DNA from 2 places in the Mesorhizobium sp. M7A.F.Ca.MR.176.00.0.0 genome. Region 2 is predicted to be linked to the other one. Evidence: riboswitches for the same ligand, from Rfam matches in the RefSeq annotation. Region 2 holds a riboswitch; the other holds the start of a gene.
What was found. Region 2 has a riboswitch for cobalamin ahead of EOB59_RS19385 (DUF1636 family protein). Riboswitches for the same ligand answer to the same signal wherever they lie in the genome.
Positions count from the first base shown of each region.

Region 1: linked by a shared signal. The riboswitch ahead of bluB (5,6-dimethylbenzimidazole synthase) and the one ahead of EOB59_RS19385 (DUF1636 family protein) in region 2 are both predicted to bind cobalamin.

Region 1 covers NZ_RZTC01000046.1:3,284-17,622, reverse strand. The annotation lists gene EOB59_RS17045 (TlyA family RNA methyltransferase) at 1-519, opposite strand, end outside; gene EOB59_RS17040 (sterol desaturase family protein) at 806-1,801, shown strand; gene EOB59_RS17035 (GNAT family N-acetyltransferase) at 1,798-2,949, shown strand; gene EOB59_RS17030 (hypothetical protein) at 3,033-3,326, opposite strand; gene dxs (1-deoxy-D-xylulose-5-phosphate synthase) at 3,489-5,402, opposite strand; gene EOB59_RS17020 (pirin family protein) at 5,531-6,451, opposite strand; gene EOB59_RS17015 (DUF2277 domain-containing protein) at 6,491-6,757, opposite strand; gene EOB59_RS17010 (exodeoxyribonuclease VII small subunit) at 6,868-7,119, opposite strand; gene EOB59_RS17005 (histone deacetylase family protein) at 7,123-8,049, opposite strand; cobalamin riboswitch at 8,169-8,349, shown strand; partial or broken gene bluB (5,6-dimethylbenzimidazole synthase) at 8,352-9,077, shown strand; gene EOB59_RS16995 (hypothetical protein) at 9,200-10,183, opposite strand; gene EOB59_RS16990 (TetR/AcrR family transcriptional regulator) at 10,471-11,079, opposite strand; gene EOB59_RS16985 (MFS transporter) at 11,201-12,424, shown strand; gene ribB (3,4-dihydroxy-2-butanone-4-phosphate synthase) at 12,573-13,673, opposite strand; partial or broken gene aroC (chorismate synthase) at 13,785-14,339, opposite strand, start outside.
Region 2 covers NZ_RZTC01000056.1:24,363-41,010, forward strand. The annotation lists gene nuoL (NADH-quinone oxidoreductase subunit L) at 1-1,270, opposite strand, end outside; gene nuoK (NADH-quinone oxidoreductase subunit NuoK) at 1,281-1,589, opposite strand; gene EOB59_RS19325 (NADH-quinone oxidoreductase subunit J) at 1,591-2,211, opposite strand; gene nuoI (NADH-quinone oxidoreductase subunit NuoI) at 2,451-2,942, opposite strand; gene nuoH (NADH-quinone oxidoreductase subunit NuoH) at 2,942-3,985, opposite strand; gene nuoG (NADH-quinone oxidoreductase subunit NuoG) at 3,988-6,069, opposite strand; gene EOB59_RS19345 (NADH-ubiquinone dehydrogenase) at 6,143-6,823, opposite strand; gene nuoF (NADH-quinone oxidoreductase subunit NuoF) at 6,894-8,198, opposite strand; gene EOB59_RS19355 (NADH-quinone oxidoreductase subunit E) at 8,209-9,489, opposite strand; gene EOB59_RS19360 (NADH-quinone oxidoreductase subunit D) at 9,490-10,680, opposite strand; gene EOB59_RS19365 (NADH-quinone oxidoreductase subunit C) at 10,681-11,283, opposite strand; gene EOB59_RS19370 (NADH-quinone oxidoreductase subunit B) at 11,287-11,868, opposite strand; gene EOB59_RS19375 (NADH-quinone oxidoreductase subunit A) at 11,859-12,224, opposite strand; gene EOB59_RS19380 (winged helix-turn-helix domain-containing protein) at 12,556-13,755, shown strand; cobalamin riboswitch at 13,785-13,989, shown strand; gene EOB59_RS19385 (DUF1636 family protein) at 14,028-14,456, shown strand; gene cobW (cobalamin biosynthesis protein CobW) at 14,459-15,511, shown strand; partial or broken gene EOB59_RS36450 (cobaltochelatase subunit CobN) at 15,530-16,648, shown strand, end outside.

The sequences.
Region 1 (14,339 bases), on a different contig from region 2:
CGCCGGCGGCAGCGCCAGTTTCAGCGAGATGAAGCTGACGTCGGACACGATGAAATCCGGAATACGCCCGCTGAGATCGGCAACGGCGAGATCGCGGGCGTTCAGTCCTTCGATCACCGTCACACGCGGGTCGCCGCCGATATCAGGATGCATCTGGCCATGACCGACATCGACCGCGGTGACATGGGCCACGCCGCGCTCGAGCAACACCTGGGTGAAGCCGCCGGTCGAGGCGCCGATGTCGAGCGCTTCAGAGCCGGCAGGGTCGAGGCCGAAATGATCGAGCCCACCGATCAGCTTGAGTGCCGCGCGCGACACATAGCCTTGCGCCGGATCATCGATGGCAACAAGGCATTGCGGCAAAACGCTCTGGCCGGGCTTGCGCGCAATGACGCCGTCGACGGTCACCGTGCCACGCTCGACCGCGTCGCGGGCACGTGAGCGGCTGGCAAACAGCCCGCGCTGGACGAGCAGGTCGTCGAGCCGCTGGCGTGCGCTGGCTGGCAGAGGGGAATTCATTGGCCTTCATGGCGAAAGCCGATGACGATGGCAAGAGCACCGGCCGGAAGCATCTCGTCTCACGTTCCCATCATCACGCCCAGCACATTGGACTGCGGCGATGGTGAGGCGTTCCGTCACGCCGACCACCCTATGAATAATGAGGTCTCGTCGCCTGCCGATAAGTGCCTAAAATCTAGAAAGCCTCATGATTTCTTAACCAATTTTCATCGCATTTGCTTGAGGACTTCAATGTTATGGACCGCGACGACCGGAAAAGCCGGATGAAGAGGCGGCAACCTTGGAAATGGCCAGCGATATCGTCTACAAGGTTCTTGACCGGATTTCCGGCGCCGGCCTGCTGGCGACCGGACTTCTGTTGTTGACTGCTTTGGTCAGCGCCCTGGTCGCCTACTGGCGCACGGTCGAGAAAAAGAGCTGGAAAGAGTTTTCCGAGTTCGCAGTCCCGCATGAGGTCATCACGCACCCTTCGGCGAAAGCCGACCTTTTGTTCTGGGTGACGCGGAAGGCGCTGATGCCATTCCTCATGCTGCCCGCCGGCGTCGTCTTCGTCAGCGCCGTCGGCTATGCGACGAACTGGTTGCTCTCCACGCTGCTGGCGATCCAGCCGCCCCTGATCGAAGGACCGGCAGGGCCGGTGACGGTGACGATCTTCACCATCACCATGCTGCTTGCCTACGACATTTCGTACTATCTCTATCACGTCGCCCAGCACCGCTACCCGGTGCTGTGGGAACTGCACAAGGTTCACCATTCGGCCGAGGTGATGGTCGGCATCACCAAGGATCGCGTCCACCCGCTCGACGAATTGATGAACCGGGCCTGGGACGGCGTCATTCCCGGCATCTGCTTCGGCATCTGGTCGCTGGTGTCGCTGAACCTCGTCGAGCTGACGGTCTTCGGCGTCAACGTCTACATCATACGCAACATCCTGATGATGGATTTCGTCAGGCACACGCATTTCAAGATCTCGTTTGGACCGTTGAACAATCTGATCCTGTGCCCGCACTGGCATCAGCTGCACCACAGCACCGACCCGCGCCACTACGACAAGAACTTCGGGCTGCTCTTCTCGTTCTGGGATCGGCTCTTCGGAACCCTGTGCGTTCCGAGACCCGACGAGGACTTCAAGTTCGGTTTGATCGAACGCAACGTGCGCGACTACCAGTCGCTCGCAGGCCTCTATGTCCTGCCGCTGAAGCGGATGTGGCGGCAGATCGCCAGACATTTCCGCACCGACAAGCCCGAGCCACAGCAATCGCCGCAAAGGGGGAAGCCATGAACGGACCCGCCGTGTTCCGGATGCCGCGAACGCACCGGATCGAAATTGCGACCTCGCCAGCGCGACTGGCAGAAATCGCGCCCGCCTGGGCAGCGCTCTGGCAACGCGCCGGCGGCCTCGTTTTCCAGCATCCCGACTGGATCTCGGCCTGGTGGCACACCACACCGCATCAGGACCGTCGCGGTCTCAGGATCGGCCTGGTCTGGAGCGGCGAGCGTCTCGAGGCCGTCATTGCGCTCGCGACCTTCTGGCGCTCGGGCATCCGTATGCTGGAATGGGCGGCGAAAGATCACTGCGACTATGGCGATGTCCTGGTTGCTCCCGATGCCGAGCCACAGATCCTGCCGCAACTCTGGCAACATATCCTCGACGATGGCGGCTTCGATCTTGCCTACCTCAATCGTCTGTTGCCCGATGCCCGATTCCGGACCCTGCTTGGTCCCGCCGCCCCAGGCCAGAGCAATATCTTGCAGCCAAGCCACCGCAGCGAGGTCAGCTATCGAGTTTCCGGCGCCGGGCAACGCGGCGCACAATGGTTTGAAAGCCAGTCGAAGAAAACTCGGCAAAACTATCGCCGTGGCTACAAATTCATGGAGGAAGGCGGCGCGCTGCGTTTCCGCCTGATGGATGCGCACGAAGCCCGCGAGCCGGTGCTGGAGCGCGTCGCCGCGCTGAAGCGGTTGTGGCTTGCAAAACACGGCCGCGTTTCGGACCTCTTCGACGAAGGCTCCCCCGCGCTGGCGGCACTCATATCCGTTCTGGCCAAGCTTGGATTGCTGCGCATCTTCGTGCTCGAACGCGAAGACGAGATCATCGCCATCTCGATCAATTTCGAGCAGCATGGAAAGATGATGGCTTTCGTCACCACCTATGATCCGGCCTTCGAACGGGCCTCGCCGGGGATGGCCTTGATGATGGATTACATCCAGTGGTCGTTTGACCGAGGCTTGACCACGATCGATTTTCTCTGCGGCGGCGAGGATTTCAAGCGCCGCTTTGCGACGCATTCGGTGACCTTGTCGTCGGTGGTGGGTGGACGAAACCTGCGCGGACGCCTAGCCGCCCTGGCAGACCGCGCCCGCCACGCGGCGCAATCCTGGCGCCCCGAGAAATCGGCGCAGCAAGCGGAGCTGGTTGCGGCGGAGTAGCATTGCCGACGCTTTTTAGATCGCCTGCACAGCGGCAAGCGCGAAACGATCGGGCAATCCCGATAGGCTTGTTGGTCTTCAGCTCAGAATACGGTTCGCGAAACCGGGCGCTCGACGGCTGGAGACAAGCCATCCTCACGGCCGCCCGAAGCTTGCTCGCGTGCAGGCTCGATGGCACCCGCAGGCGCGGGAACAGGGGCCGGCAGAACCACCAATTGCGGCACCTGCTTGAAGGAAAAGCCGCCGCGGATGCCGCCCATCTTGCCGGCGATGATGCCCATCGCCGCCTTTTCGAGGCTGCGGTCATAGCGCGTTTCGGGTGTGGCCGGCGCGATGATAACGGCGCAAAGTGCTGCGCCGCACAGAAGCGTTTTCATTGTTGTTGTCTCCCTGCCTGATCAGGATTTAGCAGGGCGCCATTGAAAAACGGCCAAGAGACACGGTAAGCAAAGCGCCAAATGGCAGCGTAAACAATGCCTTAAGATCGCTTGCCGGCAAACTGATTCAAGTCTTTGAGACTTTGATTCAGGCGCGCTGGATCAGGCGCGCTGGGCGTGGACTGTGTGCCCGAGTGCCACGAATACGGTGCGCACGATGCCGGCGGCATCGAGCCCGGCATCGGCATACATCTTTTCCGGCTTGGCGTGGTCGGTGAACGCGTCGGGCAGCACCAGCGGGCGCACCTTCAGGCCGCTTTCCAGCAGCCCTTCATGGGCGAGGAACTGCAGCACGTGGCTGGCGAAGCCGCCAACGGCGCCCTCCTCCACCGTCACCAGAACCTCATGCGAACGGGCCAGCCGTCGGACCAGATCCTGGTCGAGCGGCTTGGCGAAACGGGCGTCGGCGACCGTGGTGGACAGGCCGGCAGCCCCTAGCTCCTCCGCGGCGATCAGGCAATCCTGCAGCCGCGTGCCGAAGGACAGCAATGCAACCTTGGTGCCCTCCTTGACGATGCGGCCCTTGCCGATTTCGAGAACCGAGCCGCGCTCCGGCATGTCGACGCCGACGCCATTGCCGCGCGGATAGCGGAAGGCGATCGGACCCTCATCATAGCTCGCCGCGGTGCGCACCATGTGGCGCAGCTCCGCCTCGTCGGCCGCCGCCATGACGACGAAACCCGGCAGTGTCGCCAGGAAGGTGGTGTCGAAAGCGCCGCAATGGGTCGCGCCATCGGCGCCGACGAAGCCGGCGCGGTCGATGGGAAACCGCACCGGCAATTTCTGAATGGCGACGTCGTGGACGACCTGGTCGTATGCGCGCTGCAGGAAGGTCGAATAGATCGCCGCGAATGGCTTGTAACCTTCGGTGGCAAGGCCGGCGGCAAAGGTCACCGCGTGCTGTTCGGCAATGCCGACATCGAAGATCCGCGATGGAAACGCTTCGCCGAACAAATCGAGGCCGGTGCCGCTCGGCATGGCGGCGGTGATGGCGACGATGCGGTCGTCCTCACGGCCCTCCTGAACCAGGCTTTCGGCGAACACCTTGGTGTAGGCAGGCGCGTTGGCCGGCGCCTTGGCCTGCGCGCCGGTAATGACGTCGAACTTGTTGACGCCGTGATATTTGTCGGCGGCGGCTTCGGCCGGCGCATAGCCCTTGCCCTTCTGGGTGACGACATGGATGAGCACCGGGCCTTCGCCATTGTCGCGGACATTTTTCAGGACCGGGATCAGATGCTCCAGATTGTGGCCGTCTATCGGGCCGATGTGATAGAAGCCGAGTTCCTCGAACAGCGTGCCGCCGGTGACGTACCCGCGTGCATGCTCGACCGCCCTTGTGATCGCACGATCCGCGCGCTTGCCGAGATAGGACGTCAGTTTCTTGCCGAAATCGCGCAGGCCGATATAGGCCTTGCCGGAGGCCAGCCGCGCCAGATAGGCGCTCATCGCGCCGGTCGGCGGCGCGATCGACATGTCGTTGTCGTTGAGAATGACGATCAGCCGTGCATCGAGCGCACCGGCATTGTTCATCGCCTCATAGGCCATGCCGGCAGACATGGCGCCGTCGCCGATGACGGCAATGACGTTGTTGCGGCCGCCGGAGAGATCGCGGGCGGCGGCCATTCCGAGGCCGGCCGATATCGATGTCGAGGAGTGGGCGGCGCCGAAGGGATCGTACTCGCTCTCGGCGCGGCGGGTGAAGCCGGACAGGCCGCCTTCCTGGCGCAGCGTGCGGATACGGTCGCGGCGGCCGGTCAGGATCTTGTGCGGATAGGCCTGGTGGCCGACATCCCAGATCAGCCGGTCGTCCGGGGTGTTGAAGACATAGTGCAGCGCCACTGTCAGCTCGACCACGCCAAGCCCGGCGCCCAGATGACCACCCGTGCGGGACACGGCGTCGACCAGCTCGGCGCGAAGCTCGGACGCCAATTGTGGCAGTTCGCTTTCGGCAAGCGTGCGCAGGTCGGCCGGGATGCGGACCTTGTCGAGAAGCGGCGTATGCGGCGTTGCGTTCACGGTGCTCGGGCTTTCGGTTGATGGGCGAATAGGCCGCCGGCCGGCGAAAGTAAATGCGTGTCAGTGACGCGGATCAGGCCCTAGTCTTTTGTCTATGCATTTCGTTCTGCCACTTTGGGTGACAGGCATCAGCTTTCCGGCAGCGGGATGAATTCTTCCTCGTCTCCTGGAACGATGTCGAAGCGGCCCGTCTTCCATTCTTGCTTGGCCTGTTCGATGCGTTCCTTCGACGATGAGACGAAATTCCACCAGATGTAACGCTTCGAACCGAGCGAGGCGCCGCCAAACAGCATGAAATGTGCACCGGTCTGCGACGATACGACGATCTCGTCACCGGGACGGAACACCAGCAGCCGTTCCGCCGGAAAGACGTCACCTGATATCGAGACCTCGCCTTCCAGCGTGTAGATAGCTCGTTCTTCCGCATCGGCCGGGATGTTCACGCTGGCGCCGGGCGCCAGGCGCAGGTCGGCGTAGAGCGTCTCCGAGTCAGCCCTGACCGGCGACCGCAACCCCTGGAAATCGCCGATGATGAGGCGCCCGTTGACGCCTTCGGCATCGATCTCGGGAAGCCTGAGCGCTCCTGTGTTCTCGAAAACCGGTGCCACCTCTTCCTTGTCGTCCGGCAGCGCCAGCCATGTCTGCAGGCCGGATACCGACATCGGCGCGCCACGCAGTTCCTCCGGCGTACGCTCCGAATGGACGATGCCGCGGCCGGCGGTCATCAAATTCACGTCGCCGGGCTGAATGACCATTTCGGTGCCGAGTGAATCGCGGTGCCGGATCTTGCCGTCGAACAGATAGGTGACCGTCGACAGGCCGATATGCGGATGCGGACGGACGTCCAGCGCCTGGCCGGCGCGCAGGATCGCGGGACCCATGCGGTCGAAGAAGATGAACGGCCCGACCAGCCGCCTTTTTGCCGTCGGCAGAGCACGGCGCACCTGAAAACCGCCGATGTCCTTGGCGTTCGGGATGACCATCAATTCGATCTGGTCGCTGGCTAAGGCATCGCCCACCTCAGGGTCTTTCCCGGGGAAGAAGCTCATGGACTCTCCTTGTCGGTGGTCGAAGGCCGCCTGGCCGCATCAGGCAAAGCGGATCGCCGCCTTTGCCCGCAGCTTGGCCGCCACCTCTTCGCGATTACGCGGATGCTGATGGGTTTCCAGGGAATCGAGCAGTTCGCGCGCCGAGGCCGCGATGGCTTCGACGGCATGGTCGAAGGCGTGCTGGTTCTGCTTCGAGGGTCGCGTCGTTCCGCTCAGCTTGCGGACGAACTGAAGGGCCGCGTCGCGCACCTCGTCATTGGTTGCCGGCGGATCAAAATTGAACAGGGTCTTGATGTTTCTGCACATCGCTTCCGTATCTCCTCTTGTCCTTGAGCTGTTTCAATCGGGACGAGTTATATCCTCGATCATGATCATGTCCAAAAACCGGTGAGGCGAGCCTATGTTCGGACCGGGCCTCAATCCGCGTCGAGCGGCTCCGTTCCGACCGGCTTGCCGTCGCGCGACAGCCTGATCTTCTCGACCTTGTCCTCGGCGGCCTTCAGCAGCCGGTCGCAATGCGCCTTCAGCGCCTCGCCACGTTCATAGATCCTGATCGACTGGTCGAGCGGCACGTCGCCACGCTCCAGATCATCGACGATCTTCTCCAGCGCATCGAGTGCCTGCTCGAAGCTCATCGCCTTGACGTCTTCGTTGGTCTCATCGGCCATCATTCATCCTTTCATCAGTCGCCCGACATGGGCGGCGACCGAAAATGCCAATCCCTGCAGATCGTAGCCGCCCTCGAGCAGGCTGACGAGCCGGTTGCCGCTGTGGCGTGCCGCGCGCTGCATCAGCTGGCCGGTCGCCCAGTCGAAATCATCCTCGGTCAGATTGATCTCGGCCAGCGGATCGCGGTGGTGCGCGTCGAACCCCGCCGAAATGATAATCAGGTCGGGCGCGAAATTGTCGAGCGCGGGCAGGACGCGCGACAGGAAGGCATCGCGAAACACCTCGCTGCCAGTCTGCGGCGCCAGCGGCGCGTTGACGATGTTGCCGGCGCCCGTTTCGTTCTTCGCTCCGGTGCCGGGATAAAGCGGCATCTGGTGTGTCGAGCAATAGAGCACCGACGGATCGTCCCAGAAAATGTCCTGCGTGCCATTGCCGTGATGCACGTCCCAGTCGACGATGGCAACGCGCTCGACACCGTGTTTCTTCTGCGCATAGCGCGCCGCGATCGCCGCCGTGTTGAACAGGCAGAAGCCCATGGCGGTGCTCTTTTCGGCATGATGGCCGGGCGGCCGGGCGGCGACGAAGACGTTGTCGGCGCGGCCCGAAAAGACGTCATCGACGGCGGCGTTGGCGGCGCCGATCGCGGTGATCGCCGCTTGCCAGCTCTTCGGACTGGCAGTGGTGTCGGCATCGATGCGGGCAATCCCCTCGTCGGGAATGGCGGCGCGCACGCGGGCGACGAAATCGGCGGGATGCGCGTAGAGGATGGTGGCCTCGTCGCCTTCCGGCGCCTGGATACGATCGAGCCCGGCAAAGGCTTCCTCATCGAGCACGCGCTCGATGGCACGCAAGCGGTCGGGCCGCTCGGGATGTCCGGGCGGCGTGAGATGCTCGAGGAAGATCGGATGGGTGTAGAGACGGGTGGTCATGCTCCCTATCTAGTGCCCCGGCGCCGCTATGGCCATGCATTGCTGCTTGATCGCTGGGGAAAATCGACTGCGTCCATTCGCGTCGCCGCAGGCATTGGCCTCGCCGGCGCTTCGGCGTAAGGTCCCTGGTACTGCCTGGTGCCCGCCGGAAGCGGGAGAATCGGGAACACGGTTGAATTCCGTGGCGTGCCCAACGCTGTGAGGGGGACCGCGCCGGTAAATGCCACTGTCGATGACGGGAAGGCACCGGACGCGGGTTGATCCCAAGCCAGAAGACCGGCCTGGCAGGCATTGTCATCCGCATGGTCAGGCGGACGACATCAGAGCGACGTGCGTCTACTTGGACGCACAAACTACGCTCTGACAGTTTTGAATCTGCAATCGCAAGGGGACAAGCGATGCCGGAACACATGACCGCTGCCATTGACGATGGATTTGACCAGGATGCGCGCGATGCGGTCTATCGCGCCATGTTCACGCGGCGCGACGTGCGCAGCCATTTCCTGCCCACCGCGATCGATGACGACGTGCTGGCGCGGCTGCTGCTTGCTGCCCATCACGCGCCATCGGTCGGCTTCATGCAGCCATGGAATTTCATCGTCATTCGTGACATCGAGCGACGGGCGGAGGTGCGCGACCTGTTCCTGGCCGCGCGCGAACAGGAGCTGCCGGCGATCGAGGCGGAAAAACAGGCGCTGTACCGCAAGCTCAAGCTGGAAGGCATCTGCGAAAGCGCGCTCAACATCTGCATCACCTGCGATAGGCAGCGCTCGAAGGGTTCGCCGCTGGGACGCTGGCACAATCCGGAGATGGATCTCTACAGCACCGTCTGCGCGGTGCAGAATTTCTGGCTGGCCGCGCGTGCCGAGGGCGTCGGTGTAGGCTGGGTCAGCATCATCGAAGCGCAGGCGCTAAAGCGGCTGTTGGCCATTCCGGACCACGTAACGCCGATCGCCTATCTCTGCGTCGGCCGTGTTTCCGAGTTCGCTCCCAAACCGGACCTTGAAACGCATGGCTGGGGACGGCGGCTGCCGCTGCCGGAGTTGATCATGAGCGAGACCTTTTCCGGGCAAGGCGAGACACAGCTCAAATCCGCCGTGGCGCGCCTCAACACCGTTTCTGCCTCACCAGACATCACCCGCCCGGCCGATCAGGGTGTGGCGCCGGCCGTAGCCCAGCGCGAACCGCCGAAGGAGGCGAGCGCCTTGTCCTTGAGCTCCCTGAACTTCGACGACGCCTCGGCCAGCCGGGCGTCCCAGGCCGGATCCGGCACCTGGCCCGCGATGGTCTTGAAATAGACCTGCATCAGGCAGGCGATGGCGAAGGGTTCAATGAACGCCGCCTTGAATGCCCAGGCGAAGACGATGGCGAGCACAAAAGCCCAGCCGGCGAGCTGGCCAGGCATCAGGAACAGAATCGCGCCGGCAGGCGCCAGCATCATCAGAAAGATGATGAACGACACGCCCCACATGATGACCGCCAGCCAGACGGCGTTCTTGACCATGACCTTGCCGTTCTGGGCATAGAGCACGACGCCCTGGCGCGCCGTCTCGAAGGGCGAGGCTGAATTGATGCGGATGTTGTAGCCGAGGATGATCTCGTCGACATAGGTCAGCGACAGGCGGATCACCGTGTTGATGAAGGAGACCAAGCCGCTCAGGCCCGGTATCGGCAGGAAGGCGGCGATGCCGCCGAGCAGTCCGGTGATGGCGCGGATGGCGCCCTTGACGAGTTGGTCGACGACGAAAAGGATGTTGGCCTCGGCGAAACGCTGGGTCACGATATCCCTGGCATAGGCGATCTGGTCCTGACCGCCGGGAATGTCGCGGCCGTCGATCAGATGAACCATGACGGCGATGTGGCCGGCCTTGACGACATAGAGGATGTATTCGCGGATCCAGTAGACCGCGATCGAGACGATGCCAAACCCGACCACGCCGCCCCACAGGGCAAAGGACATGGGCCCGTCGGGATCGGTGGAGATATGGCCGACGCCATAGCCGACCGAGGCACCGGTGCCGGTCGCCATGATGTAGGCCAGCGTGATGCCGAAATAGACGATCATGCGAAAGACGATGAACGGCCAGGTCCGCATCATGATGGACACCGACCGGCCGATCTCAAAATCCCACATGTGCCCCGAATCTCCGCCTCAGAGATGGTGGAAGAGGATGGACTCAACCCGGCGATTGTCAATTGCCGGCCCCTGACGAAGGGCGACGAATTCGGGCTGACGGTTTTCTTTCGTAGCCTTTCGCCGGCGCGTTGGCTGACGGAGCATCAAACGAAAAACCCGCCTGTGCGGCGGGTCACTGGCGCGAATCGGCACCATGGACGAATATGTACCTTAGCTGAGGGCACGAAGTCAAGAAAAAATTCCTATCGGGAACAGATGCCGGCACGAAAGCTCCGGTGGGAACTTCAATTCGACTCCGGATCCGGCTTCCTGAGCAGGCCTTCGAGCAGTTGCTTGAACGCCGTCACCACCTTCTTCGACGTCGCTTCGGGGTCGTTCGAATTGGCGATCCGTTGCGCCGCCTGGCTGCTCGCTCCGATGATCAGTCGCGAGGCGGTCTCGGGGTCGAGGCTGGAGACAACGACCTCCTCCTCCTGCAGCGCGGTCAGATGGTCGGTCATTGAAGCGATGCACGCACTGGCATTCGGCCATTGCGCTGGATCCCCCAGCACGGCCGGGCCATCGCGGAACATGATGCGCTGGATTTCCGGCTCCAGCGCCATCTCGATATAGGTCGAGCACTCGTCCACGAAATGTTGCCAGCGGGTCGGTGCTCTCGACGCGACCTCATTGATGCGCGCCGCCATCTCGCCGTCAATCTGGGCTATGACCGCCTGCAGCAGCCCCTTCTTGTCGCCGAAATGATGATAGAGCGCGCCGCGCGTCAGCCCGGCCGAAGCGGTGAAATCATCCATCGAGGCTTCTGCATAGCCTGTTGTGCCGAAGGCATGACGGGCCGCCGCGATAAGCTTTGCGCGCGTCTCGGCGATCATCTCCTTGCGGGGTCTGTGCATGGCTTCTGGCCCTATTCACATACGCAACGTATGCCAATTGACATACGCGGCGTATGCTCTATTTAATAATCATACGCTCCGTATGTAATTGCCCAATCGTCCTTTGTCGAGGAACCAACCGATGCAAAATCCCTACGCGGAAATCTTTCGTGCCCCCGGCGCCAAGGGCTTTGCGGCCGCCGGCTTCATGGCGCGCCTGCCGATCGCCATGGCGCCCATCGGCATCGTGGCGATGCTGTCGCAGACGCGTGGCGAATACTGGCTGGCCGGAGCCGTCTCGGCGACATACGCGCTGGCCAACGCCTTCGTCGCGCCGCAGGTATCGAGACTGGTGGACCGCCTGGGCCAGACACGGATCGTGGTGCCCACCACCATCATCGCGGTGCTGGCTTTCGCCGTCCTCATAGCGGCGGCCAACCAGGACTGGCCGGTTTGGACGCTGTTCGTATCGGCACTGCTGGCCGCCGCCATGCCAAGCATACCTGCGATGGTGCGCGCGCGCTGGACGGAGATTTTCCGGGGGCGGCCGCAGATGAACACCGCATTCGCCTTCGAGTCGGTGGCCGATGAACTGGTCTATATCGCCGGGGCATCGCTATCGGTCGGCCTGAGTGCCGCCCTATTCCCGGAAGCCGGCGTTCTGGTGAGCACATTATTTCTCGCATTCGGATCAGCGGCCTTCATCCTGCAACGCTCGACCGAGCCCCAGGTGCGGCCGGTCGACCATAACTCAAGCGGCTCGGCGATCCGCCTGCGGCCGGTTCAGATCATCACCCTCGCCCTGATCTTCATCGGCGCAACCTTCGCGACGACGGAAGTGACCACCGTGGCGATCACCAAGGAGCTTGGCCAACCCGGCGCCGCCAGCCTTGTCATCGGCGTTTATGCGCTGGGATCGTTCGTGCTCGGCATCATCGTCGGCGCGCTCAGCCTGAAGGCGCCGCTGCAACGCCAGCTCGCCATCGCAGTCGCCCTCGTCGCGCTCGGCACGCTGTTGCCGCTCGCCGCCGACACCGTGCCGCTGCTGGCGCTGACCGTGTTCATCAGCGGTGTGGCGATCTCGCCGACCTTCATCACCGCGTTCGGCCTGATCGAGCGGCATGTGCCGGAAGCGATGCTGACCGAAGGCATCACCTGGGTCATGACCGGCATCGGCATCGGCATGGCGCTGGGCTCGTTCGCCGCCGGCGCGATGGTGGATGCGTTCGGCGCCCAGAGCGGGTTCTGGGTGTCGGTGGCTTCAGGCACGATCGCACTGGCCACGGTGCTGCTTGGCCAACGCAGCCTTGCCACCCGCGAATGCGACCTGGATGGGTGCGAGGCTGCCGCCGTTCCGGCCGAGTGACCGCCAGGATATGTTGAGATTCAGGTCAGGCCGAGTCGAAAATGATGGATTTCGAGAACCGGAGCGCAGCGGACTTTCCGGTCCGTGAGCACCGGAAGCGCAGAAAGCCGTCATTTGCAGGCCGGCCTAACCTGAATATCGATATATCCTAGAGGATCTCGGTCTTGGCGATATGGATGCCAAAACCTTCGAGGCCGACATAGTGGCGTTCGCGCGAGGCGATCAGGTTGATCGAGGAGATGCCGAGATCCTTGAGGATCTGCGCGCCGAGCCCGATCTCGCGCCACTCGTTTTCGCGGCGGCGGGCCTCGTCGTGATCCTCGCGGTCGCCGCTTGCCGGTCGTTTGCGCTCCTGATGCGCAACGCCGACGGAGCCTTCTCTGAGATAGACGATGACGCCGCGCCTGCGCTCGCCCATTGCCTTCATGATGGCGTCGAGCCGGTGGCTGGTGCCGAACACATCGGTCACCACATCCTCCGAATGCAGGCGCACCGGGACCTCCTCGCCGTCACGAATGTCGCCGAAGACGATGGCGACGTGGTGCATGGAGTCCCACGGCAGCGTGTAGGTGAAGACCTGTGCCTTGCCGCCGAGCGTGTCGATTTCCGAGCAAGCGACGCGTTCGACCAGAGTTTCCTTACGTTGCCGGTAGGCGATGAGGTCGGCAACCGAAACCTGCTTCAGCCCATGCTCCTCGGCGAAAGCCTGCACCTGCGGGCCGCGCTTGACGGTGCCGTCATCATTGACCAGCTCGGAAATGACGCCGACCGGCGGCAGGCCGGCGAGCTTGCACAGATCGACCGCTGCTTCGGTATGGCCGGAGCGCATCAGCACGCCGCCTTCGCGCGCGATCAGCGGGAAGATATGGCCGGGGCGGACGAAATCCGAGCCGCCGACATTGCCGTTGGCAAGATTTCGAACGGTCAAAGTGCGATCTTCGGCCGAGATGCCCGTCGTGGTGCCATGCTTGAAATCGACGCTGACGGTGAAAGCGGTGGTATGGGCGGAATCGTTGTCGGCGACCATCGGCGCAAGGTTCAGCCGCTTGGCTTCTTCGCGCGGCATCGGCGTGCAGACGATGCCGGAGGTGTGGCGCACGATGAACGCCATCTTTTCGGGCGTGCAGTGGACGGCGGCGACGATCAGGTCGCCTTCGTTCTCGCGCCCGTCATCATCCATGACGACGACGATCTCGCCGCGTTCGAAAGCACGCAGGGCTTCGACGATCTTCTTCTGGTCGTAAGGCATAAGTGCTCGCTTCGCTCGCAGGGGAATAAGGGAGTAGGGCAGTACGGGAGTAGGGAAAAGCAAAAAGATTTGGCCGGCCGCGCTAAGAACGCAACATATTCCCTTATTCCCCTATTCCCTCCCCGTCTGTCCCCGATGCCGCAGATAGTGGTCGGCGATCGCACAGGCAACCATTGCTTCGCCGATCGGCACGGCGCGGATGCCGACGCATGGGTCGTGGCGACCCTTGGTCATGATCTCGACGTCCTTGCCGTCCTTGTCGATCGACTTTCGCGGCGTCAGGATCGAGGAGGTCGGCTTCACGGCGAAACGAGCGACGATCGCCTGGCCGGTCGAGATGCCGCCGAGGATGCCGCCGGCATTGTTGGACAGGAACACCGGCTTGCCGTCATTGCCGATGCGCATCTCGTCGGCATTCTGCTCGCCGGTGATGCGGGCGGCCTCGAAGCCGTTGCCGATCTCGACGCCCTTGACCGCGTTGATCGACATCAGGCCGGAGGCGATGTCCTGATCGAGCTTGGCATAGATCGGCGCGCCGAGGCCTGGCGGAACGCCGTCGGCGACGATTTCGATCACCGCACCGACCGAGGAGCCCGCCTTGCGGATGCCGTCGAGATACTGGGTGAAGACGGGTACGGAGGCCGGATCGGGGGTGAAGAACGGATT
Region 2 (16,648 bases):
TGATGGCGTCCTTGGAGAAGAAGCCGGCGGTGCCGATGACCGTCACCGGAATGCCGACGCCGGTCAGCGCCAGCGTGCCGATCACCATCATCCAGTAGGTGGTCGGGATCAGTTTCCTGAGGCCGCCCATCTTGCGCATATCCTGCTCGTCGGACACGGCATGGATGACCGAGCCCGAGCCGAGGAACAGCAGCGCCTTGAAGAAGGCATGCGTGAACAGGTGGAAGATCGCCGCGCCATAGGCGCCGACGCCGAGTGCCACAAACATGTAGCCGAGCTGCGAGCAGGTCGAATAGGCGATGACGCGCTTGATGTCGTTCTGGACGAGACCGACGGTGGCCGCGAAGAAGGCCGTGAAGGCACCGATGAAGGTCACCACGGTCAGCGCCGAATGCGACAGTTCGAACAGCGGAGACAGCCGTGCCAGCATGAACACGCCGGCCGTCACCATGGTGGCGGCATGGATCAGCGCGGAAACCGGTGTCGGGCCTTCCATGGCATCCGGCAGCCAGGTGTGCAGCGGCACTTGCGCCGACTTGCCCATGGCGCCCATGAACAGGAGCAGGCAGACGATCGTCATGGCCGCCTGCTTGTCCAGCGCATAGCCGAGGAAGGTCAGCACCGCGGCGCCGTGCGGGGCGCCTTCGGCCGGAATGAACGTTGCCGCATTGGCGAAGATGGTGCCGAGATTGACCGAGCCGAACAGCACGAACAGGCCGAAAATGCCGAGCGCGAAGCCGAAATCGCCGACGCGGTTGACGACGAAGGCCTTGATTGCCGCGGCATTGGCCGACGGCTTCTTGTACCAGAAGCCGATCAGCAGATAGGAGGCGAGGCCCACCCCTTCCCAGCCGAAGAACATCTGCACCAGATTGTCTGATGTCACCAGCATCAGCATGGCGAAGGTGAACAGCGACAGATAGGCGAAGAAGCGCGGCCGGTTCGGATCGTGGTGCATGTAGCCGATCGAATAGATGTGAACCAGCGCCGACACGGTGTTGACCACCACCAGCATCACCACCGTCAGCGTGTCGATCCTGAGCGCCCAGGCCGCTTCCAGCCCACCCGATTGGATCCAGCGCATCACCGGCACGGTGAACACCTCGCCATGGCCGAAACCGACGGTGAAGAAAGCGACCCACGACAGCACCGCCGCGATCACCAGGAAACCGGAGGTGATGTATTCGGACGCCTTGGCGCCGAGCGACGTGCCGAACAGGCCGACGATCAGGAAGCCGAGCAGGGGAAGGAAGACGATGGCCTGATACATGGTGGTTCCGTCAACCCTTCATCATGTTCACGTCTTCGACCGCGATCGAGCCGCGGTTGCGGAAGAAGACGACGAGAATGGCAAGCCCGATGGCGGCCTCAGCCGCCGCGACCGTCAGCACGAACAGCGCGAACACCTGGCCGACCAGATCGCCGAGTGCTGCCGAAAAGGCGACGAAATTGATGTTGACCGCCAGCAGGATCAGCTCGACCGACATCAGGATGACGATGACGTTCTTGCGGTTCAGGAAGATGCCGAACACGCCGAGCGTGAACAGAACAGCCGATACGGTCAGATAATGCGCGATGCCGACAACCATCTCAGAGTCCCTCGCCTGTCTTGACCTTGCGGATTTCCATACCGGTCGCCGGCGTGCGGCCGACCTGGGCTGCGATCGACTGCCGCTTGACGCCTGGTTTATGGCGCAGCGTCAGCACAATGGCGCCGATCATGGCGACCAGCAGCACGAGGCCCGAAATCTGGAAATAGTAGAGGTAGTCGGTATAGAGGATGTCGCCGAGTGCGGCCGTGTTTGTTCGCGTGGCGAGATCCGGAATGGGCTTGGAGACCGTCGAGGCGAGCTGCGGCGCGAAAGTGTAGCCGCCGAGCACGACGATCAGCTCCGCCGCCAGGATCAGCCCGACCAGCGCGCCGATCGGCGCATATTGCAGAGCGCCTTCCTTCATCTCGGCGAAATCGACGTCGAGCATCATGACGACGAACAGGAACAGCACCATCACCGCGCCGACATAGACGACGAGCAGGATCATCGCCAGGAACTCGGCCCCGGTCAGCATGAACAGGCCGGCGGCGTTGAAAAAGGTCAGGATCAGGAACAGCACCGAATGCACGGGGTTGCGCGACGAAATGACCATGAACGCCGACGCCACCGCGACAAAGGCGAAGAGGTAGAAAAAGGCCGCCTCTAGTCCACTCAACATTGGGGATCCCCCGGGTTCCTGTACGAACAGGACGCTCGTCCTGTTTGTTGTCTCTGGCCTGGTTCCGCCTCCGGTTCCAAAGCCGCGTTGTCCTAGCCCATGTTCCGATCGGGTTGAAAGGCCCGATCGAAAGAAACATGGGCCACTCTGTATTCCGGAGCATGATCTGGTCCGAAAAGTCCGCAACTTTTCGGGATCATCCTCTGGACGAGGCCCCTGCCCCGCCCATGCGTCAAATATCAGCGGTAGGGCGAGTCCAGCGAGATGTTGCGCGCCAGTTCGCGCTCCCACCGGTCGCCATTCGCCAACAGCTTGTCCTTGTCATAGTAGAGTTCCTCGCGCGTCTCCGTCGCGAATTCGAAATTCGGCCCCTCGACGATGGCGTCGACCGGGCAGGCTTCCTGGCAGAAGCCGCAATAGATGCACTTCACCATGTCGATGTCGTAGCGAACCGTGCGGCGCGTGCCGTCATTGCGGCGCGGGCCGGCCTCGATGGTGATGGCCTGCGCCGGGCAGATTGCCTCGCACAGCTTGCAGGCGATGCAGCGTTCCTCGCCATTGGGATAGCGGCGCAGCGCATGCTCGCCGCGGAAGCGCGGACTAGTCGGCCCCTTCTCGTGCGGATAGTTGATCGTCTCCTTCGGCGCGAAGAACTGGCGCATCGACAGGAAGAAGGCGCTGACGAAATCCTGCAGCAGCAGCGATTTGGCGGCTTGGGAAAGAGCGGACATCACGCAAACCCCGTGATCTTGAGGAAGGCGGCGGTGGCGACCACCATGAACAGCGAGATCGGCAGGAACACTTTCCAGCCAAGCCGCATCAATTGGTCGTAGCGGTAGCGCGGCACGAAGGCCTTCACCATGGAGATGCCGAAGAACACGAAGCAGACTTTCAACACGAACCAGATGACGCCCGGCACCCAGGTGAACGGCGCGAAGTCGAACGGAGGAAGCCAGCCGCCGAGGAACAGGATGGTGGCCAGCGCGCACATCAGCACGATGGCGACATACTCGCCGAGGAAGAACAAAAGGAACGGCGTCGACGAATATTCGACCATGTGGCCGGCGACCAGTTCCGATTCGGCTTCCACCAGATCGAAGGGCGGCCGGTTCGTCTCGGCCAGCGCCGAGATGAAGAAGATGATGAACATCGGGAACAGCGCCAGCCAGTTCCAGTCGAGGAAGGTGTTGGGCAGGCCAAGCCGCGTACCAATTCCATCATGCTGCGACAGCACGATATCGGTGAGGTTGAGCGAGCCGGCGGTGAGCAGAACGGTGACGATGACGAAGCCGATCGAGACCTCGTAGGACACCATCTGAGCGGCCGAACGCAGCGCGCCGAGGAACGGATATTTCGAGTTGGAGGCCCAGCCGCCCATGATCACGCCATAGACCTCGAGCGAGGAGATGGCGAAAACATAGAGGATGCCGACATTGACGTTGGCGATCGCCCAGCCCTGATCGACCGGGATGACCGCCCAGGCCGAGATCGCCAGCACGGCCGACACCAGCGGCGCCAAAAGGAACACGCCCTTGTTGGCGCCTGACGGGATGACCGGTTCCTTGAAGACGAACTTCAGCAGATCGGCGAAGGCCTGCAGCGTACCCCAGGGGCCTACGACGTTCGGGCCACGGCGCAATTGCACGGCCGCCCAGATCTTGCGGTCGGCGTAGAGGATGTAAGCAACGAAAATCAGCAGGATAACGATCAGCACGACCGATTTCAGCAGAATGATCAGCGCCGGCAGCACGTAGAAGGAGAAGAAAGTGTCCATGCTTATTCCGCCGCCTGCTTGAAGCCGCTCTTGGCCAGCGCCGAGCATTCCGCCATCACGGCCGATGCCCGCGCGATCGGGTTGGTCAGGTAGAAATCCGTCACCGGCGAGGTGAAGGTGCCCTTGTTCAGCCGCCCGCCGAGCTTCGCCACCCCGGCGATGTCCTCGGCATTGCCGGCCGCGACCTGATCGATACGGGCCAGATGCGGGTATTCGCCATAGAGCTTGGCGCGCAGCTGCGGCAGCGAATCGAACGGCAGTTTCTTGCCCAGCACATCCGACAGCGCCCGCAGGATCGCCCAGTCCTCGCGCGCCTCGCCCGGCGCGAAGCCGGCGCGGTTGGTCTGCTGCACGCGGCCTTCGGTGTTGACGTAGGTGGCCGACTTTTCCGTGTAGGCGGCCGCCGGCAGGATGACATTGGCGCGGTGCGCGCCCTGGTCGCCATGCGTGCCGATATAGACGACGAAGGCGCCGCCGGTCTTGGCCATGTCGATCTCGTCGGCGCCGAGCAGGAACAGGAGCTCCATTTCGCCCAGCATGCCGGCAACGTTTCTGCCGCCCTCGCCCGGCACGAAGCCGAGGTCGAGGCCGCCGACACGTCCGGCCGCGTTGTGCAGCACGGCAAAGCCGTTCCAGTCAGCGCGGGCAGCGTTTACGGCGGCGGCGAGCTTGGCCGCCTGTCCGAGCACGGCCGCGCCATCGGCACGCGCCAGCGCGCCCTGGCCAACGATAATCAGAGGGCGTGTCGCCTTCTTCAGCGTCTGGAAGAACTTGCCGTTGCCGTCGGCCAAATCCTTCAGCGAATCCGGTCCGGCGCTCAGCTGTTCGTAGTCGTAGCGGGTATCGCCGACATCGCCGATGACGGCGACCGGCAGGTTGCCGATCCGCCAGCGCTTGCGGATCCGGGCGTTGAGCACCGAAGCTTCATAGCGCGGGTTGGCGCCGATGATCAGCACCGCGTCGGCCTGTTCGATGCCTTCGATGGTCGGGTTGAAGATGTAGCTTGCACGGCCGAGCGCCGGGTCGAGTGCGGCGCCGTCCTGGCGGCAATCGGTATTCTTCGAGCCGAGCGAAGCCATCAGCAGCTTGAGCGCATAGGTTTCCTCGACGGCGGCGAGATCGCCCGCGATAGCGCCGATCTTTTCGGGCGCGGTCTTCGACACCGCGTCCTTGACCGCGGCGAAGGCCTCGGCCCAGCTGGCGGCAACCAGCCTGCCGTCCTTGCGCACATAGGGGCGGTCGAGACGCTGCGTGCGCAGGCCGTCCCAGATAAATCGGGTCTTGTCGGAGATCCACTCCTCGTTCACCGCCTCGTTGACGCGCGGCAGGATGCGCATCACTTCGCGGCCCCGGCTATCGACACGGATCGCCGAGCCGACCGCATCCATCACATCGATGGATTCGGTCTTGGTCAGCTCCCACGGCCGCGCCTGGAAGGCGAATGGCTTCGAGGTCAGCGCGCCGACCGGGCAAAGGTCGATGACATTGCCCTGCAGCTCCGACGTCATCGCCTGTTCGAGATAGGTGGTGATCTCGGCATCCTCGCCGCGGCCGATCAGGCCCAGTTCGGAAATGCCGGCGACTTCGGTGGTGAAGCGGACGCAGCGCGTGCAGTGGATGCAGCGGTTCATCACCGTCTTGACCAGCGGTCCGATGTATTTGTCTTCGACCGCGCGCTTGTTCTCGTGATAGCGCGAGGAATCGACGCCGAACGCCATCGCCTGGTCCTGCAGGTCGCATTCGCCGCCCTGGTCGCAGATCGGGCAATCCAGCGGATGATTGATCAGCAGGAACTCCATCACGCCTTCCCTGGCCTTCTTGACCATCGGCGTGTTGGTGAAGATTTCCGGCGCCTCGCCATTCGGGCCGGGACGCAGGTCGCGCACGTTCATGGCGCAGGATGCCTGCGGCTTGGGCGGCCCGCCCTTCACCTCGATCAGGCACATGCGGCAATTGCCGGCGATCGAGAGCCGCTCATGGAAGCAGAAGCGCGGCACTTCCGCGCCAGCGTCTTCCGCCGCCTGCAGCAGCGTGTAGTGGTCGGGTACAGTGATCTCTTTCCCGTCGACCTTGAGCTTTGCCATTCGCCTCAAACCCCTGCGGAGTTCCCGCAATCTCTTTTTCCGGACGCGGTCGAGACCACGTCGGGCACTTCATTCACTTCTTGACGGCGAGCGCCGCCGCTTGGGTTTTCCAATCGTCGCGGCCGATGCGGCCGCCGAGCGACAGATAATCCTCGACCCAGGCAACCTCTTGCGGCGTCCATGCCGCGATCTGGGCATAGGTCCAGATACCGAGGCCGTTGAGAACCTTTTCCAGCTTCGGCCCGATGCCCGAGATGGCCTTGAGATCTGCCGGAATGGCCGGCTTCTCCATGGCGTTCGGCTGCCTGAAATCCTCGGGCATCAGCGCATCGCGGGCGCCCGGAGCCGCATTTGCGGCCGGCACGGCAGTGGCGGCTTCCTTGGCGGCAATATCGGTGACCTCCCGGGCGAAGGACTGCGCCTCCGCGATCATGGTTTTCGCCGTCGCCCGCGCCTTGGTGGAGGAAGGACTTGGATCTTCGAACTGCGCGACGCGCGCCTCGAAATCATCGACGATCGGCTGCAGCAGCCGCTGCGAGGCTTCTGCCGCGCCTGAAAGCGCGCCCAGCCAGACGCCGAAAGCATGATTGGCGAGCCCGAGGCCAAGCGCCGACATCGCCGCCGCACCCGCCACAGGATGCACGAAAAGGTTGACGGCGCTGGCCATCTCCTTCGGCATCATCCTGGTCAAGTCCTGGTTCATCTTCTCGATCTGGTCCAAATTGGGCATCAGCGGGTTCGAATACGGCGCCATAGAGTTCTCCTGGTCGTTTCTTCGTTCGCCCCGCCCTTCGCTGCGGACTTCCGCCCGCGTAAACATTCTTCTATTCCGCCGCCACCATCACAGGCTCGGCCCGGTGCGCATTGCGCGAAAACTCGTCGATGCGCCGCTCCACTTCGCCGCGGAAATGCCGCATCAGTCCCTGGATCGGCCATGCCGCCGCGTCGCCAAGCGCGCAGATCGTATGGCCCTCGATCTGCTTGGTGACGTCGAGCAGCATATCGATCTCGCGCTTCTGCGCCTCGCCGCGCACCAGCCGTTCCATCACCCGCCACATCCAGCCGGTGCCTTCGCGGCATGGCGTGCACTGGCCGCAGCTCTCGTGCTTGTAGAAATAGGAAAGCCGCGCGATCGCCTTCACGACATCGGTCGACTTGTCCATGACGATGACAGCCGCGGTTCCAAGGCCGGATTTGAGGTCGCGCAGCGCGTCGAAATCCATCGGCGTGTCGATGATCTGCTCGGCCGGTACCAGCGGCACAGAGGCGCCGCCCGGTATGACCGCCAAAAGATTGTCCCAGCCGCCGCGAATGCCGCCGCAATGCGTCTCGATGAGCTCGCGGAACGGAATCGACATCGCCTCTTCGACCGTGCACGGATTGTTGACGTGGCCGGAGATGCAAAACAGCTTGGTGCCGACATTGTTGGGCCGGCCGAAGGACGAGAACCAGGCCGCACCGCGGCGCAGGATGGTCGGCGCGACCGCGATCGATTCGACATTGTTGACCGTGGTCGGGCAGCCATAGAGGCCGACATTGGCCGGGAATGGCGGCTTCAGCCGCGGCTGGCCCTTCTTGCCTTCGAGGCTTTCGAGGAGTGCAGTCTCCTCGCCGCAGATATAGGCGCCGGCGCCGTGGTGCATGTAGATGTCGAAATCATAGCCGGAGGTGTTGTTCTTGCCGATCAGCTTGGCCTCATAGGCTTCCTCGATCGCGCGCTGCAGCGCCTCGCGCTCGCGGATGAACTCGCCGCGCACATAGATGTAGGCGGCAATCGCGCCCATGGCGAAACCGGCAAGCAGCGCGCCCTCGACCAGCGTGTGCGGGTCGTTGCGCAGGATGTCGCGGTCCTTGCAGGTGCCGGGCTCGGATTCGTCGGCATTGATGACGAGATAGCTCGGCCGGCCATCGCTCTGCTTGGGCATGAATGACCATTTGAGGCCCGTCGGGAAGCCGGCGCCGCCGCGGCCGCGCAGGCCCGACGCCTTCATCTCGTTGACGATCCACTCGCGGCCCTTGGCAACGATGCCGGGCGTGTTGTCCCAGGCGCCGCGCGCCATCGCGCCGGCCAACGACTTGTCAAACAGGCCGTAGATATTGGTGAAGATGCGGTCTTTGTCCTGAAGCATTTTTCGTCCCTCAGACCGGCTTCTTGCCGAAGACGCGGATGTATTCGGCGACGCCACCCTTGGCGAGCGCCTTGGCCTGCTTGACCCAGTCGTCGCGATCGATGCGGCCCTGGAAAGAGAGATAGCCATCCACCCACTCGCGTTCGGCCTTCTTCCACGACGCGACCTGCGCGAAGGTGAAAATGCCGAGCGTATGCAGGATGCCCTCGATCTTGGGGCCGACGCCGGAGATCAGCTTCAGGTCGTCGACCTGTGCCGGTTTATCGATGCCGGCTGGACGGTTTTTGTCCCCGAGCGACGGTTTGGCCGTCTTGGCGGCCGGTACCTTGACCTCCGGCGCCTTGAAGGCGGATGCCGGCTCGGCCTTGATTATCGGGCCGCTGCGCTGCTTGGAAACCTGCTCGACCTTGGAGTCCGCCTTGTTGGCGTTGGCGGCCGAATGCAGCGGCGCGGCAACGCTCGCCGCCTTTTCAACCGCCGGCGCGACCTTGGTTTTTGAAGGCGTCTTCAATGCCGGGCTGGTTTCAGGGGTGTCGGTCTTCGGCTTGCTGGTGTTGGACGGTGCGACAGGGGCCGCGGCCGGCCCCGGCACAGGCGCCGCGATGATCGCGTCGGGCGCCGCCCTGGCGGCCTTGGCGGCCTCCCTGGCCTCCCTTTCGCGGGTCGACTTGAGGATCGCCTTTTCGCTCGTCAGCGTGGTGAGGCCGGAGGCCGGCTCGGAGCCGGTGCGGCCGTTCTGCGGCCCCGGTTCCACCGAAGCACCCTTGCCGGCGTCATAGAGATCGATGATTTCAGCCAGGCGTTCCGGCGTCAGATCCTCGAACGTGTCCTTGAAGATCATGACCATCGGCGCGTTGACGCAGGCGCCAAGGCATTCGACCTCTTCCCAGGACAAGGTGCCCTTGTCGTTGGCGTGGAACTGGTCGTGATGGATTTTGGAGCGGCAGACATCCATAAGCGCTTCCGAACCGCGCAGCATGCAGGGCGTGGTGCCGCAGACCTGGATATGCGCACGCGTGCCGACCGGATTCAACTGGTACTGCGTGTAGAAGGTCGCGACTTCGAGCCCGCGGATACGCGGCATGCCGAGCATGTCGGAAATCGTCTCGATGGCCGCCTTCGTCACCCAGCCTTCCTGCTCCTGCGCTATCATCAGCAAGGGAATGATGGCCGACTGCTCACGGCCCTTCGGGTACTTCTTGATCCATTGCTTCGCCGCAGCCGCGTTCGCCCGGTTGAAGGCGAAGGATGCTGGCTGGACGCTGGCTTCTGCGAGACGGCGGACTGACATTTAGCGATCGACCTCACCAAACACGATGTCGAGGGAGCCGAGAACGGCGGTGACGTCGGCCAGCATGTGGCCGCGGCAGAGGAAATCCATCGCCTGCAGATGCGCGAAACCCGGCGCGCGCAGCTTGCAGCGGTAGGGCTTGTTGGAGCCGTCGGAAACCAGATAGACGCCGAATTCGCCCTTCGGCGCCTCGACCGCGGCGTAAACCTCGCCGGCCGGCACGCGATAACCCTCGGTGTAGAGCTTGAAGTGATGGATCAGCGCTTCCATCGAGCGCTTCATCGCCTGGCGCTTGGGCGGCACCACCTTGCCGTCGAGGTTCGACACCGGCCCGGTGCTTTCCTTGCCGAGCAGGAGATCGACGCACTGGCGCATGATCTTCGCAGACTGGCGCATTTCTTCCATGCGCACGAGGTACCGGTCGAAGCAGTCGCCGTTCTTGCCGATCGGAATGTCGAAATCCATTTCCGAATAGCATTCATAGGGTTGCGACTTGCGCAGGTCCCAGGGAGCACCCGAACCGCGCACCATCACGCCCGAAAAACCCCAGGCCCAGGCATCGGCCAGCGAGACGATGCCGATGTCGACATTGCGCTGCTTGAAGATGCGGTTGCCGGTCAGCAGCTGATCGAGGTCGTCGATCGACTTCAGGAACGGGTCGATCCACTTGCCGATGTCCTCGACCAGTTTCTGCGGCAGGTCCTGGTGGACGCCGCCGGGACGGAAATAGGCGGCATGCATGCGCGAACCGGAGGCGCGCTCATAGAACACCATCAGCTTTTCGCGCTCGACGAAGCCCCATAGCGGCGGCGTCAGCGCGCCGACGTCCATCGCCTGCGTCGTCACATTGAGGATGTGCGACATGATGCGGCCGATTTCGCAGTAGAGAACGCGGATCAGCTGGCCGCGCTTCGGCACTTCGATGCCGAGCAGGCGCTCGGCGGCGAGCGCGAAGGCGTGCTCCTGGTTCATCGGCGCGCAATAGTCGAGCCGGTCGAGATAGGGAATCGCCTGCAGGTAGGTTTTGGCCTCGATCAGCTTTTCGGTGCCGCGATGCAAGAGCCCGATATGCGGATCGACGCGATCGACGACTTCGCCGTCCAGCTCCAGCACAAGGCGCAAAACGCCGTGCGCCGCAGGGTGTTGCGGGCCGAAATTGATGTTGAAGTTGCGGACCGAGGTTTCAGCCATTTACTGCTTTGCCTTCTCGTCACCCGGCAGCACGTAATCCGTACCTTCCCACGGGGACAAAAAATCGAAATTGCGGAATTCCTGCTTGAGCTCGACCGGCTCGTAGATAACGCGCTTGGCTTCATCGTCGTAGCGCACCTCGACGAAGCCGGTCAGCGGGAAATCCTTGCGCAGCGGGTGGCCTTCGAAACCGTAATCGGTCAACAGGCGGCGCAAGTCGGGATGGCCCGAAAACAGCACGCCGTAGAGATCGTAGGTCTCGCGCTCGAACCAGTCGGCGCCGGGAAAGACGCCGGTGATCGACGGCACCATCGTCTCTTCGTCGGCCTGCACCTTGACGCGGATGCGCACATTCTGCTTCGGCGACAACAGATGGTAGACGACGTCGAAGCGCTTGGCCCGCGACGGATAGTCGGCGCCACAGACGTCGATGATCGAGATGAACTGGCAGCGCGCATCGTCGCGCAGGAACGTCATCACCTCGACCAGATCGCGCGGCTCGACATGGATGGTAAGTTCGCCATAGGCGATATCAGCCTCGTTCACGCGGCCGATCAGCTTCTCGCCGAGATAGTTCGACAGTTCGCTCAGGGATGCGGTCATGATTTACCGTTCGATCGTGCCGGTGCGGCGGATCTTCTTCTGCAGGAGAAGAATGCCGTAGAGCAGCGCTTCGGCGCTCGGCGGGCAGCCGGGCACATAGATATCGACGGGCACGATGCGGTCGCAGCCGCGCACCACCGAATAGGAGTAGTGGTAGTAGCCGCCGCCATTGGCGCAGGAGCCCATCGAGATGACGTAGCGCGGTTCCGGCATCTGGTCGTAGACCTTGCGCAGCGCCGGCGCCATCTTGTTGGTCAGCGTGCCGGCGACGATCATGATGTCGGACTGGCGCGGGGACGCGCGCGGCGCGACGCCGAACCGCTCCGAATCATAGCGCGGCATCGAGGTGTGGATCATCTCGACCGCGCAGCAAGCGAGGCCGAACGTCATGAACATCAGCGACCCGCTGCGCGCCCAGGTGATGAGCGCCTCGGTCGAAGTGACCAAAAAGCCCTTGTCGGCCAACTCGTTGTTGATCTCGAGGAAGAAGGGATCGTCCTCCCCCACCGGCCTGCCGGTGTTGGGATCGATAATACCCTTGGGCTTCGGCGCGACGAGGGTGCCTGAACTGTCGTTCAATCCCATTCCAGCGCTCCTTTTTTCCATTCATAGGCAAAGCCGATGGTCAGCACCGCCAAAAACACCATCATCGACCAGAAACCGAGCATGCCGATCTTCGAAAACGACACCGCCCACGGAAACAGGAAGGCCACTTCCAGGTCGAAGATGATGAACAGGATCGACACCAGGTAGAAACGGATGTCGAACTTCATGCGGGCGTCGTCGAACGAGTTGAAACCGCACTCATAGGCGGAAAGCTTTTCGGGATCGGGATTGCGGTAGGCCACCAGGAAGGGCGCGGCCAGCAGCGCCAGGCCGACAACCAGCGCCACGCCTATGAACAGGACGATGGGCAGGTATGAGCTCAAGAGTGCGTTCATGCTCGGCTTTCCGTTGGCGCCAATCCAGTTTGATTACAGCACCGGACCCTAATGCGGAAGCGTGACAGTTTAACCGCTGAACCGTTTTAAGGGCCTATGCTGCAACGCGGCGAGGGTTAGCGCAGCACTTCCAGCGAAGCAAGTCAAACCTTGTTCAAAACACCGACCTGGATGGCATATCGCGGCAAACTGGTCCGATCCGCTCCTGTTTGATTTCCTTCGCTTTTTACTCCACTTTTCTCTCCTGACATGGATGCCGCCAAAACCCTGCTAGCGTGGGTTGGAATCAGCCATTCGACCCTCGGTCAAAACACTTCAAAGTGATGCCTGCATGAAGGAAAAGATCTCGCTCCCCACGGCCCGTCGCATCGCGCTTGCCGCCCAGGGGTTTCTCGATCCCCGCCCGACCGGCACGCCCGACCGCCGGCATTTTGCCCGCACCCTCTCCCGCACCGGCCTGCTGCAGATCGATTCCGTCAGCGCGGTGGTGCGCGCTCATTATATGCCGCTCTATTCGCGCCTTGGTCCCTACCCGTTCTCGCTGCTCGACAACGCGGCCGTGACGCGTAAGCGCACGGTTTTCGAATACTGGGCGCACGAGGCTTCCTTCCTGCCGGTGGAGACGTACCCGCTGATGCGCTGGCGCATGCAGCGCGCCGAGCGCGGCGATGAGATGTATCTGGGCCTCGCCAAATGGGGCCGCGAACACGCCGCCTATATCGAGGAGATCTACCGCCAGGTCGCCGAGCGCGGCCCGATCGCCGCTTCCGCGCTGGAAGGCCGGAAAGGCTCGGGCGGCTGGTGGGGCTGGAGCCACGCCAAGCACGCCTTCGAATGGCTGTTCTGGGCCGGCCGCATCACCACGGCGCACCGTCGCGGTTTCGAGCGCTTCTATGATCTGCCCGAGCGCGTGTTGCCGCAGGCGATCCTCGACCTCCCGGTGCCGACGCCTGAGGACGCGCACCGCGAATTGCTGCGCATTTCCGCCCGCGCCCACGGCGTGGCGACATCAGGCGACCTGCGCGACTATTTCCGCCTGTCGCCGGCCGACATGAAAGGCCGGCTGGAGGAACTGGTTGAAACGGGCGAATTGCTGCCGGTGCGTGTCGAAGGCTGGGATAAGCCGGCCTATCTTCACCGGGACGCCCGCCTGCCGCGCAAAGTCGAGGCCCGCGCCCTGCTGGCGCCGTTCGATCCGGTAGTCTTCGAACGCTCGCGCACGGAGCGGCTGTTCGATTTCCACTACCGCATCGAGATCTACACGCCGGCCGACAAGCGGCAATACGGTTATTATGTCCTGCCCTTCCTGCTCGGCGACCGGATCGTGGCGCGCGTCGACCTGAAGGCCGATCGCCCGGCCAGCATACTGCGCGTCCATGCGGCCTATGCGGAGGCTGGCGCGCCGCCTGAAACCGCTGCAGAACTGTTCGAGGAATTGAAGCAGATGCAGGGCTGGCTTGGCCTTGAGCGCATGGAAGTGACCCCGGCCGGCGATTTGGGCCCGGCGCTGGCCGACATCGCCATGTCGTAAGCTCGCGTTGACACCGCCGCTCGCAAAAGCCTAAATCCGGTTCAGATGGTCTCTTGCCCGCAACGGCAAGAGCTAAGAGGGAATGCGGTGCGGGGCAAAATCCCAAATCCGCGGCTGTCCCCGCAACTGTAAGCGAAGAGCCAAGGCCGAAAGCCACTGGGAGTTCCCGGGAAGGCGGCTACCCAAGGCGATGACCCGCGAGCCAGGAGACCTGCCGTCTGCGACTTTAGAATCCGATCGCCCGGCGGGTTTCCGGGCAAGGAGCCCGATCTTTGGACCACGACAGCAGTTTTTCGGCTGGCACAGCTGATATTTCGTCCGGCCATGATGATGCCTTGGCCGGCGTCACCATCATCGTCTGCGCCTCCTGCCGCAATGAGACCGGCTCCGACGCCCATCCCCGCGCCGGCGAATTGCTGGCGGACGACACGCGCCGCGCCGCATCCGGCGACGACATCCGCATCCGCAGCGTCGAATGCCTCGGCAATTGCAAGCGGCGCCTCAGCGCCGCCATCCTGCGCGACGGCTGCTGGAGCTATGTCTTTGGCGACCTGACCGAGACCAGCGGCGCCGACCTCGTCACGGGCGCCAAGCTTTTCGCCACCTCGACCGACGGTCTCATTCCCTGGCGTGGCCGCCCCGATAGCCTGAAGCGCGGCCTCGTTGCCCGCATCCCTCCCCTCGACATGCTGAAGGACTGACCATGACTGCCCCAGATTCGTCTGCGAACCTCTCCCGCGTTCCCTGCACCGTCGTCACCGGCTTCCTCGGCGCCGGCAAGACGACGCTGGTCCGCCATCTCCTGGAAAACGCTGGCGGCAAGCGCATTGCCATCATCGTGAACGAATTCGGCGACATCGGCATCGACGGCGAGATTTTGAAGGGCTGCGGCATCGACACCTGTCCGGAGGAAAACATCGTCGAACTGGCCAATGGCTGCATCTGCTGCACCGTCGCCGACGATTTCGTCCCGGCGCTCGACAAGATCCTCGCGCTGACGCCGAGGGTCGACCACATCCTGATCGAGACTTCGGGCCTGGCGCTGCCCAAGCCGCTGGTCCAGGCCTTTCAATGGCCGAGCGTGAAGAGCCGCGTCACAGTCGACGGCGTCATCGCCGTGGTCGACGGGCCGGCATTGGCCGAAGGCCGCGTCGCCAGCGACATGGATGCTCTGCAGGCACAGCGCGCCGGGGACGAGACGCTCGACCACGACGACCCGGTGGAAGAACTGTTCGAGGACCAGATCGCCTGCGCCGACCTGATCATCCTGTCGAAGAGCGACCTGATGGACGCCGCCGGCACCGCCCGCGCCAATACCATCATTGGCGAACACTCCGCCCGCGCGGTGAAGATCGTGCCGACATCGCATGGCAAGGTCGATCCCTCGGTGCTGCTCGGGCTCGGTCTGGCCGTCGAGGACGACATCCAGAACCGCAAGTCCCATCATGACGGCGCGTTCGACCACGAGCATGACGACTTCGACACCTTCATCGTCGACATTGCCTCGATCGCCAATCCGGACGAGCTGGCAAAGCGCGTCGCCACCGTCGCAGAAGAAGAGAACGTGCTGCGCGTAAAAGGCTTCGTCGAAGTCGGCGGCAAGCCGATGCGGCTCTTGCTGCAGGCCGTCGGGCCGCGCGTCAATCATTACTATGACCGCGCCTGGACCGCGCAGGACGACCGCCGCTCGCGTCTCGTCGTCATCGGCCTGAAAGGGCTGAACCGCCCGGCGATCGAGCGTATACTCGCCGGCTGATTTCGGACACGGGTCGCGATGCACATCCTCACCACGACATCCGCCTCGCTCGACGACCTCGCCGAGCCGGTCGATCTGCGGCAGACGCCGGCGGATATCGTGGCGCTGTCCTTCACCGACAGCGACCTCGCCGGACTGGCGGCAGCCTGGAAGGCCGATGCCGGCCGCCTGCCCTCGATGCGGCTGGCCGCACTTCGTGACCTGCGCCATCCCATGTCCGTCGACCTCTGGATCGACAGCGTCGCCCGCCACGCCAAGATCATCCTCGTGCGCATCCTCGGCGGCTACGACTGGTGGCGCTACGGCTGCGACCAGCTCGCCTCGACCGCCCGCGAACGCGGCATAAAACTGGCGCTGCTGCCCGGCGAAATGCCGCGACGAGGATTTGCGCCTGATCGAAGCCTCGACGCTGCCGCGCGAAGAGTTGGACGGCCTGCTCGACTATTTCCGCGAGGGCGGCCCGGCGAATATGAGCGCGCTGGTGCGGAGATTGGCGCGGCTGGCGGGGTCGGATGCGCCTTTCGTCGAACCGGTCGCCGTGCCCAAAGCTGGCTACTACGAACCCGGACGTGGCGTCGTCCCCCTCCCCCTCGGAGGGGAGGGTCCGGCCGCAGGCCGGGGGTGGGGTCCTCTCCGAAGCGCGCCGACTCAAAGAAACGCCGCGTCCAGTCGCACCGACCCCACCCGGCCCTGCGGGCCATCCTCCCCTCGAGGGGGAGGGAAGGGTCGTACCTATCCTGTTCTACCGCTCGATGCTGCTGGCCGCCGATGTCGCGCCAATCGACGCACTTTTTGAAGCTCTGCGACAGCGCGGCATCAACCCAGTCCCCATCTTCGTCTCCAGCCTCAAGGACCCGGCATCCCTGGCGTTCGTGGAAACAGCACTCGCCTCACTGAAACCCGCCGCCATCATCACCGCTACCGCTTTCGCGTCCGGTGCCGAACCCGGCAATGAGACCTTGTTCGACCGCGCCGGCGTGCCGGTCTTCCAGGTCATCGTCGCCACCACCCGCCGCGACGTCTGGGAGACCAACCAGCGCGGCCTGGCGCCCGCCGACCTTGCCATGCATGTCGTGCTGCCCGAGCTCGACGGCCGCATCCTGGCTGGCGCCATTTCCTTCAAGGGCGAGAGCGAGA